4 regions of the Psychrobacter sp. T6-5 genome follow, and region 2 is predicted to be linked to each of the others. Evidence: predicted binding sites of a transcription regulator. Region 2 holds the regulator's gene; each other region holds the start of a gene.
What was found. The regulator PhoB, encoded in region 2, activates phosphate uptake and scavenging genes when phosphate is short. The targets are predictions, from matches to a motif close to TGTCATNAANCTGTCATAA.
Positions count from the first base shown of each region.

Region 1 (4,373 bases), 2.4 Mb from region 2:
TACAGCCAGTACCAGCAGAGGTAATAGCTTGACGATAGACATGATCAGCCACGTCACCTGCGGCAAACACACCTTCGATACTGGTTTGCGTGGCATTACCATTAAGACCACTATTGACGACCAGATAGCCATCTTTCATATCCAATTGACCTTTGAATAGGTCGGTATTAGGCTTATGACCGATGGCGACAAACATACCCATTGTATCTAGTTGTTTGGTGCTGCCATCAATCATTGATTCGATAACGACACCATTGACGCCCATGTCATCACCGACGACTTCTTTGACTTGATGGTTCCATTCGATTTTGACGTTACCGTTTTTGGCTTTTTCAAACAGCTTGTCTTGTAGGATTTTTTCAGAGCGTAAGCTATCACGGCGATGCACTAAAGTCACTTCAGAAGCAATGTTAGAGAGGTATAAGGCCTCTTCGACTGCCGTATTACCACCGCCAATCACGGCGACTTTTTGATCTTTATAAAAGAAACCGTCACAAGTGGCACAAGCGGATACGCCAAGCCCTTTAAATTTGGTTTCTGATTCTAGACCTAGGTACTGAGCAGAGGCACCTGTTGAGATAATCAGGGCATCACAAGTATAGGTGCCGTTGTTACCTGACAGCTCAAAAGGTCGTACATTCAAGTTAACATCATTGATATGGTCGTAAACCAATTCTGTACCGAAACGCTCAGCATGTGCCTTCATACGCTCCATCAATGCAGGACCGGTCAAATCATGTGCATCGCCTGGCCAGTTATCGACTTCAGTGGTGGTAGTTAATTGGCCACCCACTTCCATACCCGTTACCATAACAGGCTTAAGATTGGCGCGTGCTGCATAGACCGCAGCAGAGTAACCGGCAGGGCCTGAGCCTAAAATGATGAGCTTTTCGTGACGTGGAGCAGTAGTGTCAGTTGCCATGAGTTGTTCCTTTCTAAATATACGAATGAAAAATATGAGTTATAAATATAATAAAAAAACGTCAAGCGTTGCTACTAATATGGTTTTTCTAATTGCTGTGTGATAATAACATAAGGGTAGATAGCAAAAAGTGCAAGTTTGCTAAAACAAACACAGCTATCATTAGAATCAAAGCATAATAACCTTGAAATACTCGTGCTAGAAACAGCTGGTATTTTATAGGGTCTATACAAAATTGTTAGCAGTATTCTGTTAGTAACTTTTGGATTATTCGCAGATTTTTTGCGCAAATCGTACATTGATTTACTTTCTTGCACGCTTTCTTTATAAGAGTGTCGCCACTGTACCTATGTATTTGTTATTATAAGAAGTTATGCCAAGTGTGGCAGAGCTTAAGCGATGACTGCTATGCTCAGGCCTTTTGAGAGGTGAATCTCAACCAAACACTTTGCTAGGTACCTTTATATGTCAGCACTTTATGTCAGCATGATTAGACTTAGTCATGCACTGGCGACCATTTAGTATTAACAACAAGGCAGATTTTACGTGATATCAGCACCGCTTATTGAGTATTTAAAAAAGGGAATATTTACCCTCCTTGGGTTAATACTGGCTGTTTATTTGTTTGTTATTTTGATGACTTACACAGGCAATGATCCTAGCTGGTCGCACATCAGTAGTGATATGACGACCATTAACAATATGGGTGGGCAGACGGGCGCTTGGTTGTCCGACTTGCTCTATAGCTTTTTTGGCTATGGTGCATGGTGGTTTTTAGCGTTTGTGGTTTATGAGTCTATCCTTATTTGGTGGGACAATAAGCCGACGTTTTGGCTCATGCGACTGGTCGCTTATGTGTTTTTGCTGTTGAGCGCCAGTGCATTATTTGCACAACTGGTTGCCTTGGTTCAGCAAGTAGCCAATCCTGCCTCAACGGGACTTGAGGGCGTGGCTGGCGGTATCATCGGTCTTGAGTTGCAGGAACGTTTGGCACAGTTGTTATCGCAGTGGGGGAGTGTGGTTTTCTTGGCGGTATTTGTCGTGATTACGGCTACCTTTGCCTTTAACATCCATTGGCTTGCTATATATCAGAAGATTACAGCATTATCTTGGCATGGCTCAGGGTTGAAAAATAAAGACACGGTTCAAGCGGATCAACAAAGTAATGTCTCACAAAACGCTGATAACATCACAGAAAACAATCCCAATCAAACAGCCGAATACGAGCAGCTGCCACTTGAGCTGCAATCAGCTGACGATGCGAATAGAGCTCACGCAGTAGATAATAGTGGCAGATTCAGCAACGTATTGTCAGATTTTTTGTCGACGTCAGGATTGGCTGATAGTATGAAAGCCTCTATGGCGACAGCAAAAGCAGCAGCTACGTCTAGCGATGAAAAAAGTGAGCCACAATACGCGACCGCAGCGACTACTAATGCTACGGTTGGCAATACAGTCAGTGATACAAACACATCGGCGATATCAAACCCTACCGTAGCGCCTGCTCGTAAAGTTGAGCCAAGCTTTGCGTGGAATGATGCAAATACGGTTGATGATTTGCTCGCGCGTGAACAGATGGCTTATAGCACTAACAGCATAGATAATTCTACTGTGCCTAACTATGCACAGAGTGAAGTCGTCACTGACGTGTCACTAGAAGAAGCAGTACAAACATCTGTGGCAGCACCGATGTTAGAGGCAGCAGATCTATCTAATCTAGAAAAAGCTACTCAACCATCAATGGATGAATCAACGAATGGTAAAGCTGTCAATCAAGCTATCAATGAGCCGGAGGATTCTTACCCAGATGATACAACGGGGGATGTCGATAAGTTAGCAGAAGCGTGGTTGGCTGAGCATGGCGATATAGAGCCTGCTACAACCCATGTTACTGAGCAGCCAGCGCAAGAAGCGCGATCAAAGCCTGCGCCTGAAATGACTCCTAGTTTTTCAAATGCATCCTCTCATGAACAGAATGAACTGCCACATAGTGATGATTCACTATCTGTGTCTGAAATCTCAACGGCTCAGTCATCGATAGAAGTCGCTCCGCCAGTGTCAGGCGTCTCTGACATGACCCCAACCAATACGCCGCCTGCCAATCCAAAAGCGGCGCCAACTGTGGAAGCGGTCAGTTCGGCCTCAAATACGCAGCCTGTAGCCCCAGCTAAACCATCCGTCAGCTTTGCGGTACCAGAAGGTGATAGTAGCAACCATATCACTGACATGATGCCGGAGGATGATGCTACTGACGACACCAGTGCACCAGTTATGCCGCATATCAGTGACGATGCGGCGTTCAGTCAAAAATCACGCTCGATGCAGACGGCTGCCTATCGCAGTAGCCTAACCCCTATTCCAGATGTGTCTATATTGGACAAGCCTGACCCTGACCGTAAGCCTAGCTATACCATTGCTGAGCTTGAGCAATTATCTGAATTGTTAGAGATCAAGCTCCAAGAGTTCAATGTAAAAGCCAACGTCGTCAACGCTATCCCAGGGCCTGTCGTAACTCGCTTTGAAGTCGAGCTTGCGGCTGGCGTAAAGGCAAGTAAAGTCACTGGTATTTCGCGTGACTTGGCGCGCTCATTATCGATGGCCTCATTGCGTGTGGTCGAGGTCATCCCTGGTAAGCCGTATATCGGTATCGAAGTGCCCAATAAGAAACGTGAAATGGTGCGCTTGATTGAACTATTGAATACCGAAAAGTTTAAAGATCCTAAAGCACAAATCAGTATGGCGATGGGTAAAGACATCGGTGGCAACCCCATCATTACTGACCTTGCTCGCGCACCGCACATGCTGGTCGCTGGTACCACAGGCTCTGGTAAATCTGTACTGGTCAACTCGATGCTATTATCGATGTTACTCAAGTACACGCCTAATGAGCTGCGTCTGATCTTGATTGATCCAAAGCAGCTCGAGCTGGCTAACTATAATGACATTCCACATCTACTAACGCCCGTTGTCACCGATATGACCGAGGCTGCTAGCAGCTTGTCATGGTGCGTGGCCGAGATGGAACGTCGTTATCAGCTAATGAGCTTACTCAAGGTTCGTAAGCTCAATGAGTTTAATAAAAAAGTCATCGCGGCAGAAAAGTCAGGCAATCCAATGCTTGATCCTCTCTGGCGACCGAATGACAGCGTGAGTATCAGCCAAGCGCCAAAGCTCAAAACCTTACCGATGATTGTTATTGTCGCGGATGAGTTTGCCGATATGATCATGCAGGTGGGTAAGCAAGCCGAAGAGTTAATCACGCGCTTGGCGCAAAAATCACGTGCTGCTGGTATTCACTTGATGTTAGCTACTCAGCGTCCATCAGTCGATGTCATTACGGGTTTGATCAAAGCCAACATTCCCGTGCGTGCGGCACTACGTGTGAACTCAAAAGTCGATTCGCGTACCATTTTGGATAGTGGCGGTGCTGAGGACATGCTGGGTAACGGTG
Region 1 is NZ_JBQQEY020000001.1:2,989,150-2,993,522, reverse strand. Features, by position in the region: gene trxB (thioredoxin-disulfide reductase) at 1-922, opposite strand, end outside; gene ACTXGK_RS27515 (DNA translocase FtsK) at 1,469-4,373, shown strand, end outside.
Region 1: ACTXGK_RS27515 (DNA translocase FtsK) is a predicted target of PhoB. The motif match lies at 1,399-1,417, and genes of this name have one in related genera.

Region 2 (4,373 bases):
TAATCTCAATACTGAGGGAAAAACGTGGATTGAGTCTCAGGTGACGCGCTCGCAAGTGGCGGCGGCGCTTGCTTTTATCAAAGACAGCTTTCCTCCCATTCATGATTGGCTATCACAGAATATCGAATATGCCACCGAGCAAGGATGGTTGATCGACGCGTAAATCTATAAAAACGCTAGGCATAAAAAAGCCCAGTTGAGCATTGTGATCTATGCTTCACTGGGCTGATATTCTTGGGCGCTTTTACACAGTCATGCTACTGAGCGTTTGCCATTCCCAATAGTTGGCCCATTTGTACCACGCTATTGGCATTCATACTATCTAGCCAGTCAGCTTTTGCTGCTTTTGGCAACACTACGATAGCCGTTGAGCCTAAATAAAAACGACCAAGCTCTTCGCCTGCCGCAAACTGCATATCGTGATCCGCTTCCTGTATATCATCCGTGCGAGCAATCTTACCTGTCGCGACAGTTTCGATACCAGCGACAATCATCGCGCCTACCATGACAACGGCTGCTTTGCCATACTTGGTATCAAACATGCAGACCAGACGCTCATTACGCGCAAACAAGTCCGGCACATTAGCTGCCGTGGTATTGTTGACCGAAAACAGTGTACCAGGGACGTAGCGAGTCTTGGTTAGCGTACCAGTAAATGGCATATGAACACGATGATAGTTGCTAGGTGCTAGATAGATTGTTGCAAAGCTACCATCGGCAAAATAACTGCCATCTTCGCTATCAGCAAGCAATTGGCCAACGTCATAATGACGACCTTTGGCTTGTAGCATTTTATGATCTTTAATTTGTCCAAGCTGAGAGATAATGCCGTCAGCAGGACTTACGATGCCGTTTGCAGTGGTATCGATGGTGCGAGCATCTTCTTTTAGCTCACGGGTAAAAAAGTCATTAAAACTCTCATAAGCGTTGAGGCTCTGGCGCTCATACTCATCTAAGCTGATGTTATAAGCTTTGGCAAAACCACGGATAAAGGTACGTTTGACATAAGGATGACGACTGGCGGCCAAACGTCCAGCGACTTTACTGAGTTGCTGCTGCGGTACCAGCTGTTGTAAGGTGGTAAATACATTCATAATAAGGCTACCAAAATAGGATGTGATGTCATTATTGCATAGGCAAGTTAATGGTCATATTTTATCATGGACAGCGTATTATTGTCTGACCATAAACTGTAAGCCATTTATAAATAAAGAAGGTCGTAAATGAAAGCACTGATACAACGAGTGAGCCGTGCGAGCGTCACTATCGATGAGCATTGTGTTGGCAAAATTGATCATGGGGTATTGGCCTATATTGGGTTGGGTCATGATGATGATTTCGCCGCCGCCCAGCGGATGATTGACAAAATCTTGACCTATCGTATTTTTGAAAATGATGACGACCCTGCTAAATTTGGTAAACTGGATAAAAACGTCCAGCAAGTTGATGGTGGATTGTTATTAGTGTCACAATTTACGCTGATGGCAAAAACGGATAAAGGTCGCCGCCCTGACTTTGGTGGCGCGATGGCACCTGATGCGGCACAAGCGCTGTTCGAGCAACTCATCGATTATGCCAAAACCCAGTATTCAAATGTAGCCACTGGTCAGTTTGGCGCTGATATGCAAGTTGAAAGCGTCAATGATGGACCACTTAATTTTCTATTGGAGATCTGACACCAGAGTGTCATCAGGCTGTCATAATTAATCCGTTTAATAGATAGAGACTGGTGAGTATTTATCGCCTTTTTATATGCCAGATTTTGTCCGCTAACACCGAGAATGTCCTATGTATAATGAGAAAATTTTGATTGTTGAAGATGAACCTGCGATTCGTGAAATGGTTGTGATGACGCTAGAAATGGCTGGGTTTGATAGCCTACAAGCGGCTGACGTATCAGAAGCGCATCAGCAAGTGGTCGATCATAGACCGTCATTAATATTATTAGATTGGATGTTGCCCGGAGACAAGAGCGGTGTTGATTTTTGTCGTATGCTCAAAAGCGATGAGATGCTCTCTGAGATCCCCGTCATTATGCTAACGGCCAAAAGCGAAGAAGACAGTAAGGTTCACGGCCTTGACGCAGGTGCAGATGACTATATGACCAAGCCTTTTTCGACGCGTGAGCTGATTTCCAGAATCAAAGCCGTCTTGCGCCGTAGTAGCGCGATGAGTAGCGACAAGCCTATCGAAATTGGTCAGCTGAGTCTCGATACCAAAAGCCAGCGCGTGACAGCCGCAGGAAAAGTCATCGAGGTCGGCCCGACAGAATATCGCTTGTTAGCATTTTTTATGAGTCACCCAGAGCGCGCCTACACAAGAACGCAGCTGCTCGATCAGGTTTGGGGCGGTAACGTTTATATCGAAGATCGAACCATTGATGTACATATCAAGCGTCTACGTAAACTATTGCGCCCTTATGATTGTGATACATTGATACAAACGGTGCGCGGTACAGGCTATCGGTTCTCTAGTCTCATTGAGCCAAGCTAATCTTTTATGAGTTGATTTTTTATAACTTGATCTTGTACGAACAATGCCACCATAACAATAAATAAAATAGCGGATAGTGGTAAGGATAAGAAATGAACAAGATAGCGCCAGCAAAAAAGAAAAAAGACCATAACTATAATAATGACCAGCAAGATGCGCCAGCACAAATCGCTAGCCAAAATGCGGCGGAGCAACTGGAGAAAATCAGAAGTGCGCTGCGAGCATTGCGAGATGCGGTCATCTTACTGAATGAAGAGGATGGGTTAGAGTGGTGGAATCAGGCAGCGCAGGATCTACTATCACTGCAGCCAGCTGACAAAGGACAAAGTATTTTTGACTTTATCACCGTGCCTGAGTTTCGCCAGTACTATCAAAATACCACCCTGCCGAACGATGGTGTCCATATAGAATCGTGGCGCGATCCTAGCCGTTATCTAAAGTGTGAGCTCACGCCTTTTGGTAATGAGAAGCTATTGTTTATTTATGACGTGACCCGCGTACAGCATTTAGAGCAAATGCGCCAAGACTTTGTGGCGAATGTCTCCCACGAGCTACGCACGCCACTGACAGTGATGATGGGCTATTTGGAGAACTTCTCTGACCAGCCAGATATGCCGCCACAGTGGCGTCGCGGTTTTGAGCTGATGACCCAGCAAACAGCCCGTATGAATCGAATCGTAAATGACTTACTACTGCTCTCCAAGATTGAAATCGAAGAGACGCATGAGTTTAATGATGTCGATATGACCAAACTTCTCACCAATATCTATGATGATGCGCAGGCATATAACCAAGCGTACAAGCACACCATTCATTTGCACATAGATACTTATGACGGGTTATATGGGTCGGAGGTGTACTTGATCAGCGCTTTGTCCAATCTGGTCATCAATGCGATTAAATATACGCCAAAAGGCGGTAATATTACCATCAGCTGGACACAGACATCGGATGGGTGCCGATTTGCGGTTGAGGACGATGGGCTTGGTATTGCACCAGAGCATATTGCGCGTTTGACAGAGCGCTTTTATCGTATTGATAAAGGGCGTAGTCGTGCCACAGGCGGTACGGGCTTAGGTTTGGCTATTGTGAAGCACGTTTTGCATCAGCATGAGGCACAGTTACAGATTGACTCAGTAGAGGGAGAGGGGTCGACATTTAGCGTGGTATTTCCAGCCGCGTATGTAAGGTCGGCTGCGACAAATTAGTACAGGCCTTGCCCCATATTGTTTAGACTCGTCATGCGCATTTATTTAGCATGACTAATTTAGTATACCTAGTCTTTTTGCAAAAGCGGGTAAGGATTTACGGCACTGCCATTAATATAAATACCGTAATGCACATGTGGCGGTGTCCCTTTTGCGTTACCGCTATCACCCACATAACCGATAATATCGCCTTGATTAACCCAATCATTGGGCGCAATATCGGCATATTCTTCTAGATGCGCGTAATAATGACCAGCACCGCCAGGCCCTACAACAACGACCACGCGCCCACCCAAGTTATTCTCACCAACCTTACTCACAATTCCCTGCGTGGTCGATTGTATCGGCGTGCCACGTTCTGCAAAGATATCGATGCCTTCATGTGAGCGTCCTTGACTGCGTGCCGCACCCCAAGTGTCTGTTAGGTTTTTCTCTGGCAGTGGACTGGGGAGACTGTTTTCTGTGGGCAGCTCTTGCTGTAATAGACTCAGCTGTTGCCACTTGGCGACCACAAATGATTGGGTCTGCTCGCTAATGCTGGGTAGCAGCTTATCAAAGACAAATAAGAATCCTATCAATACAACCGCTTTAATCAGTACGCCAAGTACACGACTGACAAAAGAAGGCTTCGGTGGTTGGCTTTTTCCATCTGCTAGCATTGATGTCTCTTAT
Region 2 is NZ_JBQQEY020000001.1:562,983-567,355, forward strand. Features, by position in the region: gene ACTXGK_RS17055 (HD domain-containing protein) at 1-163, shown strand, start outside; gene asd (archaetidylserine decarboxylase) at 258-1,094, opposite strand; gene dtd (D-aminoacyl-tRNA deacylase) at 1,224-1,676, shown strand; gene phoB (phosphate regulon transcriptional regulator PhoB) at 1,789-2,493, shown strand; gene phoR (phosphate regulon sensor histidine kinase PhoR) at 2,586-3,701, shown strand; gene ACTXGK_RS17080 (M23 family metallopeptidase) at 3,770-4,360, opposite strand.

Region 3 (4,373 bases), 420 kb from region 2:
TTATAAGACATTCTTGCAAGAGATTGGTTATCTACTGCCAGAAGGTGATGACTTTACGGTCAGTACAGAAAATGTCGATGACGAAATTGCTCATATCGCAGGTCCGCAGCTGGTCGTACCAGTACGTAATGCTCGTTATGCATTAAATGCGACCAATGCGCGTTGGGGCAGCCTATATGATGCCTTGTACGGCACAGATGTGATCAGTGATGACAATGGACAAGAAGCGACAGGCAGTTATAATCCTAAGCGCGGCGCTGCGGTTGTGGCCTATGCCAAAGCGTTCCTAGATGAGCATTTCACGCTCGCATCCGGTTCATACAATGATGTGACTGGTTTTAAAGTGGTCGATGGCAAGCTTGAAGTCGCACAAGGTGATAGCAGCACAGAGTTAAAAGATACTAGCAAATTTGTCGGTTTCGTCGGTGATGCTGAACAGCCTACTGGTGTACTACTAAAGAATAATGGCTTACATGCTGAGATTCAGATTGATAGTAATCATCCAGTTGGCAAAGATGACCCAGCAAATATCAAAGACGTGCTACTTGAGTCAGCCATGACCGCGATTCAAGATTGTGAAGATTCGGTCGCTGCTGTAGATGCGGAAGAAAAAGTGGAAGTCTATCGTAACTGGCTTGGGTTGATGAATAGCGATCTACAAGAAACCTTTGAAAAAGGTGGCAAAACCCGTACTCGCAAACAAAACCCAGATCGTGAATATAATACACCTGATGGCGACAAACTAATTTTGCCAGGGCGTTCGCTATTGCTGATTCGTAACGTGGGTCATCTCATGCAGAACCCCGCAATTTTGGTTGATTTAGGCAATGGCCAAGAGCAAATATTTGAAGGCTTAATGGATGGTTTAATCACGCCACTGTTGTCACTCAATGATATCAAAGGCAAAAACGAGCTATCAAACTCACGCCAAGGCTCTATGTATATTGTTAAGCCAAAAATGCACGGCCCTGAAGAAGTCAAAATGGCCAATGATTTATTCAATGCATCAGAAGACTTGCTAGGTCTAGAGCGTAATACGCTCAAAATCGGTATCATGGACGAAGAGCGCCGTATGACGGTCAATCTAAAAGAAGCGATTCGCCAAGCAAAAGAACGCGTTATTTTCATTAACACAGGTTTCCTAGATCGCACCGGTGATGAGATGCACACCAGTATGAATGCTGGTCCATTTGTGCCAAAAGGCGACATGAAGTCGCAAGCATGGCAACCCGCTTACGAGCAGTGGAACGTCGATATCGGTCTAGAGACTGGTTTGCAAGGTCATGCTCAAATTGGTAAAGGCATGTGGGCCAAACCTGATGAAATGAAAGAGATGATGGATACTAAGGCGGCTCATCCTAAATCTGGTGCCAGTACGGCTTGGGTACCATCACCAACGGGTGCTACCTTACATAGCATACACTATCATCAAGTCAGCGTGGCCGATGTGCAAGATAGCTTAAAGTCGCGTGAGCGTGCCAGCTTAGATGATATTTTGACCATTCCATTAGCAAAAAATACCAACTGGACAGAGGAAGAAAAGCAGCAAGAGCTTGAAAACAATGCTCAAGGTATCTTAGGGTATGTAGTACGCTGGGTAAACCAAGGCGTAGGCTGTTCTAAAGTACCTGATATCAATGATGTCGGCTTAATGGAAGATCGCGCCACCTTACGTATCTCTAGCCAGCATATTGCCAACTGGTTGCATCATGACGTGGTGAGCGAGCAGCAAGTGATGGATACGATGAAACGTATGGCAAAAGTCGTCGACGAACAAAATGCAGGCGATAGTGATTACCAGCCAATGGCAGATAACTTTGATAACTCTTATGCATTCAAAGCAGCCTGTGATTTGGTCTTCAAGGGACGCGCGCAGCCTAGTGGTTATACTGAACCATTGTTGCATCAAGCGCGCCTTGATCTAAAAGCCAATGCTTAGAGAAGTAGATTCAGCAATGGGTATTTTAGCGTATGCTGAAATCCAAGGCATAGTATCTAATCTTGCTCGTTTGTGACTCTAAATATGTCATAAATACGTTAGCCTATTCTTCATGAGCGTTATTTATTTATCAATAGGTAGCGCTCATTTTTGGGCAATTGCTTTGTTTTTATTAAAAAATTTTAATATTATAAGTAATAATATTAATCAATAAAAGCGCTATCTGCTTGAGTAGATAGCGCTTTTTCTTGTGGCTATTTGGATTTTATAGATTACTTGTCATTTGATACCGGGTGTATCGAAAAAGCGAAAAAATATGTTGCAAATTATGTCAAAGTTGTTATGCTTGTACTCGAAGTATGAGTTTGGTAACGGATGTTACGCAATGGAGTGATAAAGACAACAGGTTACACGGCAGTTACGCTCTTAATCCCAGTCATGTAAATTATTGTTCTTTTCATCTTGCTGTAATAAAGATTCGCCACACTTGTTTCTGACTAATCTCGGTAGCCAGTTACACATTATATCTTTGAGGATTTGTGACGATACCATTATGGGCGCCAGCTAATAATAGCTTGCTCATTACTACAATTGTAAAGTGGAGATACCCCATGAAAAAACTACTTTTAGCTACAGCAATCGCAGCCCTATCTGTATCAGCAGCAAACGCAGCACCAACCCTATACGGTAAAGCTTTTTTAGCAGCTGACTATGAGAATGCTGAATTTGATGGTCCTGCTGGCAACATGTATGACGAAGATACAGTGCAGATTAACTCTCATGCTTCACGTATCGGTCTTAAAGGCTCTGAAGCCATGACTGCTAATACTGATGTTATTTATCGTTTAGAGTATGGCACAAGCCTTGATGGTGATAACGCTACTTTCACTAACCGTGATACATATCTTGGTATTGTGAACAAGCAATTTGGTGAGTTCCGCGTTGGTAAGAACCAATCAAGCTTAGCTCGTATTGACAATGTTGTTGTTAACCAAGGTTACTGGGATAATCTAGGCCAAACTCAAAATGAAAGTGAAGTTGTTAGTGCTCTAAATATGGCGGATAGTAACCGTATCAATAGTTCAATCATTTGGACTGCACCAAAATACGATGGACTACCGTTACAGCTTTCTGCAATGTATAGCTCTGATGATCAAAATAGTAATGACGACGCAGGCTTTGGCGTTGCTATGTTATTCGATCAAGGTACTGGCTTCACAGCTGGTATTGCATACGATAAAGATCAGAACATCGATGGTGATATCATCCGTGGTACAGCGACTGTTGATCTAGGCAAATACATGGCTTACCCAGTACAATTAGGTGCATTGTACCAAGTAGGCGACTATGATGGTGGCGATAAAGACGAGAAAGGTCTAGTTGTTAGCGCTCAAATGGGTCTAAATAACTTTGCTCGTCCAGCATCTGTATACGCACAGTACAACAAAACTGACAACTTGAATGGTTTTAACAATTCAGATTCAGATCAGATCGTTGTTGGTGGTAAATACATGTACAAAGATAACATCATTGCTCATGCCTATGCTGGCGTAAACAATGCTGATAATGTTGGATATACATACAATACTGGTGTTAAAGACGTTGACACTCAGAAGGATATATTCGAAACGTCAAACGGTGATGCACAAGTAGTTGTAGTTGGTGCTGGCCTAGAATACTTATTCTAGTATGAACTAGAATCTGACGTTAAAAAAACTCATCCTTCGGGGTGAGTTTTTTTGTTGTATAGAGTATGAATAACAGAAAAATGTTTATCATCAGCGTGAAAAATAAGAGTTTCAGATAGTTTGCATTTTTGCCCTATATTTTATGGCGTATTTTTAGTAAAATCCTTCTTTACCAATTACCGACAGAGTACTATGACCAAGTTTATATTCGTGACCGGTGGGGTAGTGTCCTCACTAGGAAAAGGTATCACCGCAGCCTCTCTTGCAGCGGTCTTAGAAGCACGTGGCGTGACTGTCACGATGACCAAAATGGATCCGTACATCAACGTCGATCCAGGTACGATGAGTCCGTTTCAGCATGGTGAGGTGTTCGTCACCGAAGATGGTGCAGAGACTGATTTGGATTTGGGTTATTACGAGCGTTTTTTACGTCACTCAAAAATGAGTAAAAGTAATAACTTTACTAGCGGCCGTATTTATCAAAACGTTTTGAATAAAGAACGTCGCGGTGAATATCTAGGCGGTACGGTACAGGTTATTCCGCATATTACCGATGAAATCAAAAGTAAAATTCTTGCTAGTGGCGAAGGCTACGATATCGCGATTATCGAGATCGGCGGTACGGTTGGTGACATCGAATCACTTCCATTTATGGAAGCCGTACGTCAGATGCAAGTAGAGCTTGGCCGTAACAGAGCCATGCTGATGCATCTTACTCTAGTACCTTATATTGCTAGTGCCGGTGA
Region 3 is NZ_JBQQEY020000001.1:981,208-985,580, forward strand. Features, by position in the region: gene ACTXGK_RS18890 (malate synthase G) at 1-1,939, shown strand, start outside; gene ACTXGK_RS18895 (porin) at 2,551-3,627, shown strand; gene pyrG (CTP synthase) at 3,820-4,373, shown strand, end outside.
Region 3: ACTXGK_RS18895 (porin) is a predicted target of PhoB. The motif match lies at 2,395-2,413, and genes of this name have one in related genera.

Region 4 (4,373 bases), 470 kb from region 2:
AAAAAGCTCTCTTTGTGGTGTGCCAGACACCACTGCGCCATGATAGAGCCGCCGCGTGAAACGATACCCGTTAGGCGTTTTGCGGTCAGCGGTACATAGCGTAGTAGGACGCCTGCGTGAATGGTGAAGTAATCTACGCCTTGCTCTGCTTGCTCAATCAACGTATCACGGAATATCTCCCACGTCAGATCTTCAGCGACGCCATCGACTTTTTCTAGCGCTTGATAAATCGGTACGGTACCAATCGGCACAGGCGAGTTGCGAATTAGCCATTCACGAGTTTCATGAATATGATTACCTGTCGATAAATCCATGATGGTATCCGCGCCCCAACGTGTTGCCCACGTCATTTTGGACACTTCTTCATCAATCGATGAGCCTAGCGCTGAGTTACCGATATTGGCATTGATTTTCACCAAAAAATTGCGCCCGATAATCATCGGCTCAGACTCAGGGTGGTTGATGTTGTTGGGGATAATGGCGCGTCCAGCCGCCACTTCATCACGGACAAACTCAGGGGTGATAATTTTGGGCGTATTGGCACCGAAGCTCTCACCCTCATGTTGACGCATATCGGTCAGTTCATGCTGCTTTTGCGTCTCACGTATCGCGATATATTCCATCTCAGGGGTGATGATGCCTCGGCGCGCGTAGTACATCTGCGTGGCGTTCTGTCCTGCTTTGGCACGGCGTGGTTTGTCAATATGGGCAAATCTTAAGTTGGCAGTACTGATGTCGCGAGCACGTGCTTGCCCGTATGAGCTAGATAGACCGCTTAGTTGCTCGGTATCACCACGCTCAGTGATCCAGTTTTCACGCAGTTTTGGCAGTCCACGAGTGAGGTCGATCTCGACATTGGGATCGGTATAGACGCCTGAGGTATCGTAGACATAAAAAGGCGGATTGTGCTCGCCATCTTTGTCGCCCGTACCGCCAACAGGCGTGTCAGCCAAGCTGATTTCACGCATCGGTACTTGGATATCAGGTCGTGAGCCTTCGATATAGACTTTGCGAGAGGCGGGTAGGATGCGATGCAAATCGCGCGCATCTTCTTCGAAGCGCGCATCGCTTGCGGCGCGGTGGGCAGGCGTCTTTAGCGCGTCGGCTTTTTTATCGGCTTTGACGTTGTCAGTAGAGTCTGAGGTAAGAGGTATGTTGTTGGCTGGGTTATGCGTTTGTGCAGCTGAGGCACTGTCTAAAGAGGTGTTGTCTAAAGTAGTCATATGCTGTCCTAGCGTGTTGGTTTTTGAATAAAAGCAACACCGCCAGTAGCTGCGGGGGCAAGCAGTCGTCATTCAGACAAATTTATATTATCGACACCTAACAGCGACTAAAAAGTATCGTCGCGGCTAATGGTCGTCAAATAGTGGACGCAGCTTTCTATCTTCTCTCGTTATCCATTTATGCGACATGCATCGTTAGACAATAGCGATGATAAAAAGGTATTTCTACGCGTCCTTTGTCATCAATAACAAAGTGCTTAAGACTTCCCTGCGTCGGTACTAACCGCATCAGGTTCGGCGGGTGATCTCTCAGCGAATGTAGATAGGCGGCTACTTTTATCAATGTTTAACTATAAACGTTTAATAAAGTAGGCCAATGCTACACCGCACCCCGAGTCTGTCAGTGTTGTAAATCCCTTTCATACTAACAAAATTCTGTGTTAACGGCTAATGATATTTAAATGAAAACATCAGACTTTGAGTTTGCTACTTGGTATGGTTATGAGCATGGATTCTTAGTAATGGTTATCAAAATTACCTGATATTACTGAGACTTAGAGTGCTTATCTGAATATTATGTAAAGCGGATGAAAGATTGTAGAGGTTGTCATTAAACTGTCATAAAGATTTGGCAAGATAGCACGCATATCACAAACAATGCTTTTTTATATCGTTGTTAAACTTCAGGAGTCCTACATGCGTTATTCGTTATTAGCAGTGGCCGTCAGTTGTACATTAATGCTTACGGCGTGCAACAAGTCAACAGAGACGACAGAACCAGCTGCTGATACTAGCAGTAGTGCCGCTACCACGGCTGAAACAACCACTCAGACTCAGGCAACGCCTTCTGCTGACACCGGTTTTAAATCTGCTGAAAATATCGCAATGAATATCACGGGTGCAGGTGCGTCATTCCCGCAGCCTATCTATGCCAAATGGTCTTATGACTATAACGCTGCTACTGGCGGCCAAGTCAACTATCAGTCGATTGGCTCATCTGGCGGTATCAAGCAAATCCAATCAAAAACCGTCGATTTCGGTGCTTCTGATGCGCCATTGACGCCAGAAGAGCTTGAAGAGTCTGGTCTTATTCAGTTCCCAACCGTTATAGGCGGCGTTGTGCCAATCGTTAATATTGATGGCGTTGAGCCAGGTCAGTTGAAATTAGATGGCGAAACCTTAGCAAATATCTATTTGGGTAAAATCAATAACTGGAATGATCCTGCGATCAAAGCCATGAACCCAGATTTGACCTTGCCAGATGCGGCCATCACCACGGTATTCCGCTCAGACGGTTCAGGTACGACGTTTAACTTCACAGATTATCTAGCCAAAGTATCACCAGATTGGAAAGATACCGTTGGTGTTGATAAAACCGTTAAGTGGCCAACCTCTGCGACTGGTGCAGGTGGTAAAGGTAACGAAGGCGTTTCAAGCTACGTCAACCGTATGAAAAACTCTATCGGCTATGTTGAGTATGCGTACGCCAAGCAAAACAATATGTCACATACGGCATTGAAAAACGCAGCGGGTAACGTTGTCCAGCCATCTGCTGAAACCTTTGCAGCCGCTGGTGACATCGATTGGTCACAACAAGAAGGCTTTTATAAAGTCATCACCAACTCTGAGACGGATCAAGCATGGCCGATCGCTGCTGCTACTTTCATCTTAGTACACAAGCAACCAGAGAATCCTCAGCAAGTGGCTGGTGTGTTGAACTTCTTTGACTGGGCTTATACCCAAGGTGATGATGATGCCATGGCATTAGATTATGTCCCGTTCTCTGATACAGCAGTGGCCTTATTCAAAGAGAAATGGAACGAAGTAAAAGGTAGTGATGGACAGCCGGTTTATAAGGCTGCTCAGTAATCTCCTGATGCTAGCCATTGTTTACTAATCTCTTTAATTCCCTCTTAAGCCACTATTCTCCGGTAGTGGTTTGAGAGGTTTTATCACAGCAAATTTGACCAAAAGACTAATCGCGATATTTCACGATAACCATTAGTAATGATACAAGTTGCGTTTGCTGTCATAAAACGAAATAAACATTCTGGTTTTTTGAATTCACCCATTCAATGCTGAGACACTTATGACAGACTTAAGGTCCCAACTGGCTAAACAAAAACGTTACGACGCTTTATTTGTCAACTCTACCAAAGCGTTTGCCATACTCGTCCTCCTATCTTTAGGGGGCATTTTGGTGTCTCTTATTGTTGGGGCATGGCCGAGCATTCAAGAGTTTGGTCTGGGGTTTTATACCAGTAATAATTGGGATACGGTCGCCAATGAGTATGGTGCACTAGCGCCTATTTACGGCACCTTAGTGACGTCATTTATCGCCATCGCTATCGCTGTACCAGTCAGTTTTGGTATCGCGATATTTTTGACCGAAATGTGCCCTAAGTTCCTCAAAAAACCGCTTGGTATTGCCATTGAGCTATTGGCGGGTATTCCTTCTATCATTTATGGTATGTGGGGTCTGTTCGTATTTGCGCCTTTCTTTGGTGAGCACATTCAGCCATGGTTTATTGAGCATGTTGGCCCGCTACCTATCATCGGTAAGCTGTTTACAGGCGCGCCCATGGGGCTAGGGATGTTTACCGCGTCTTTGGTACTTGCCATTATGATTATTCCTTTTATCGCGGCCACCATGCGTGATGTTTTCTCTGTCGTGCCAGATCTACTCAAAGAATCCGCCTACGGTATGGGTGCGACGACGTGGGAAGTCATGTTCAAGATTATCCTGCCTTATACCAAAGCTGGTGTCGTTGGTGGCGTAATCTTGGGTCTTGGTCGTGCATTGGGTGAGACCATGGCAGTGACCTTCTTAATCGGTAATGCGTTCAATATCAGCCCAAGCCTATTTACCTCTGGTGTGACCATCACTTCGGCATTGGCCAACGAGTTTGCCGAAGCGTCGAGCGAGCTGCATTTGGCATCTTTACTACATCTAGGCTTAATCTTGTTTGTCATCACCTTCATTGTGCTGTCTTTGGCCAAATTAATGCTCATGCGCATGGATCACAAAGCAGGTAATCGATAAGTCCGAAAAGGACTTATGAGACCTTGATAGATATTGATAAAAGATATGGGAAATAAATAGTATGCCTGCAAACAATGTGATGAATGCGCCAATGTCTACGAAGCCAA
Region 4 is NZ_JBQQEY020000001.1:89,667-94,039, reverse strand. Features, by position in the region: gene thiC (phosphomethylpyrimidine synthase ThiC) at 1-1,223, opposite strand, end outside; TPP riboswitch at 1,472-1,627, opposite strand; gene pstS (phosphate ABC transporter substrate-binding protein PstS) at 1,920-3,092, shown strand; gene pstC (phosphate ABC transporter permease subunit PstC) at 3,313-4,266, shown strand; gene pstA (phosphate ABC transporter permease PstA) at 4,328-4,373, shown strand, end outside.
Region 4: pstS (phosphate ABC transporter substrate-binding protein PstS) is a predicted target of PhoB. The motif match lies at 1,829-1,847, and genes of this name have one in related genera.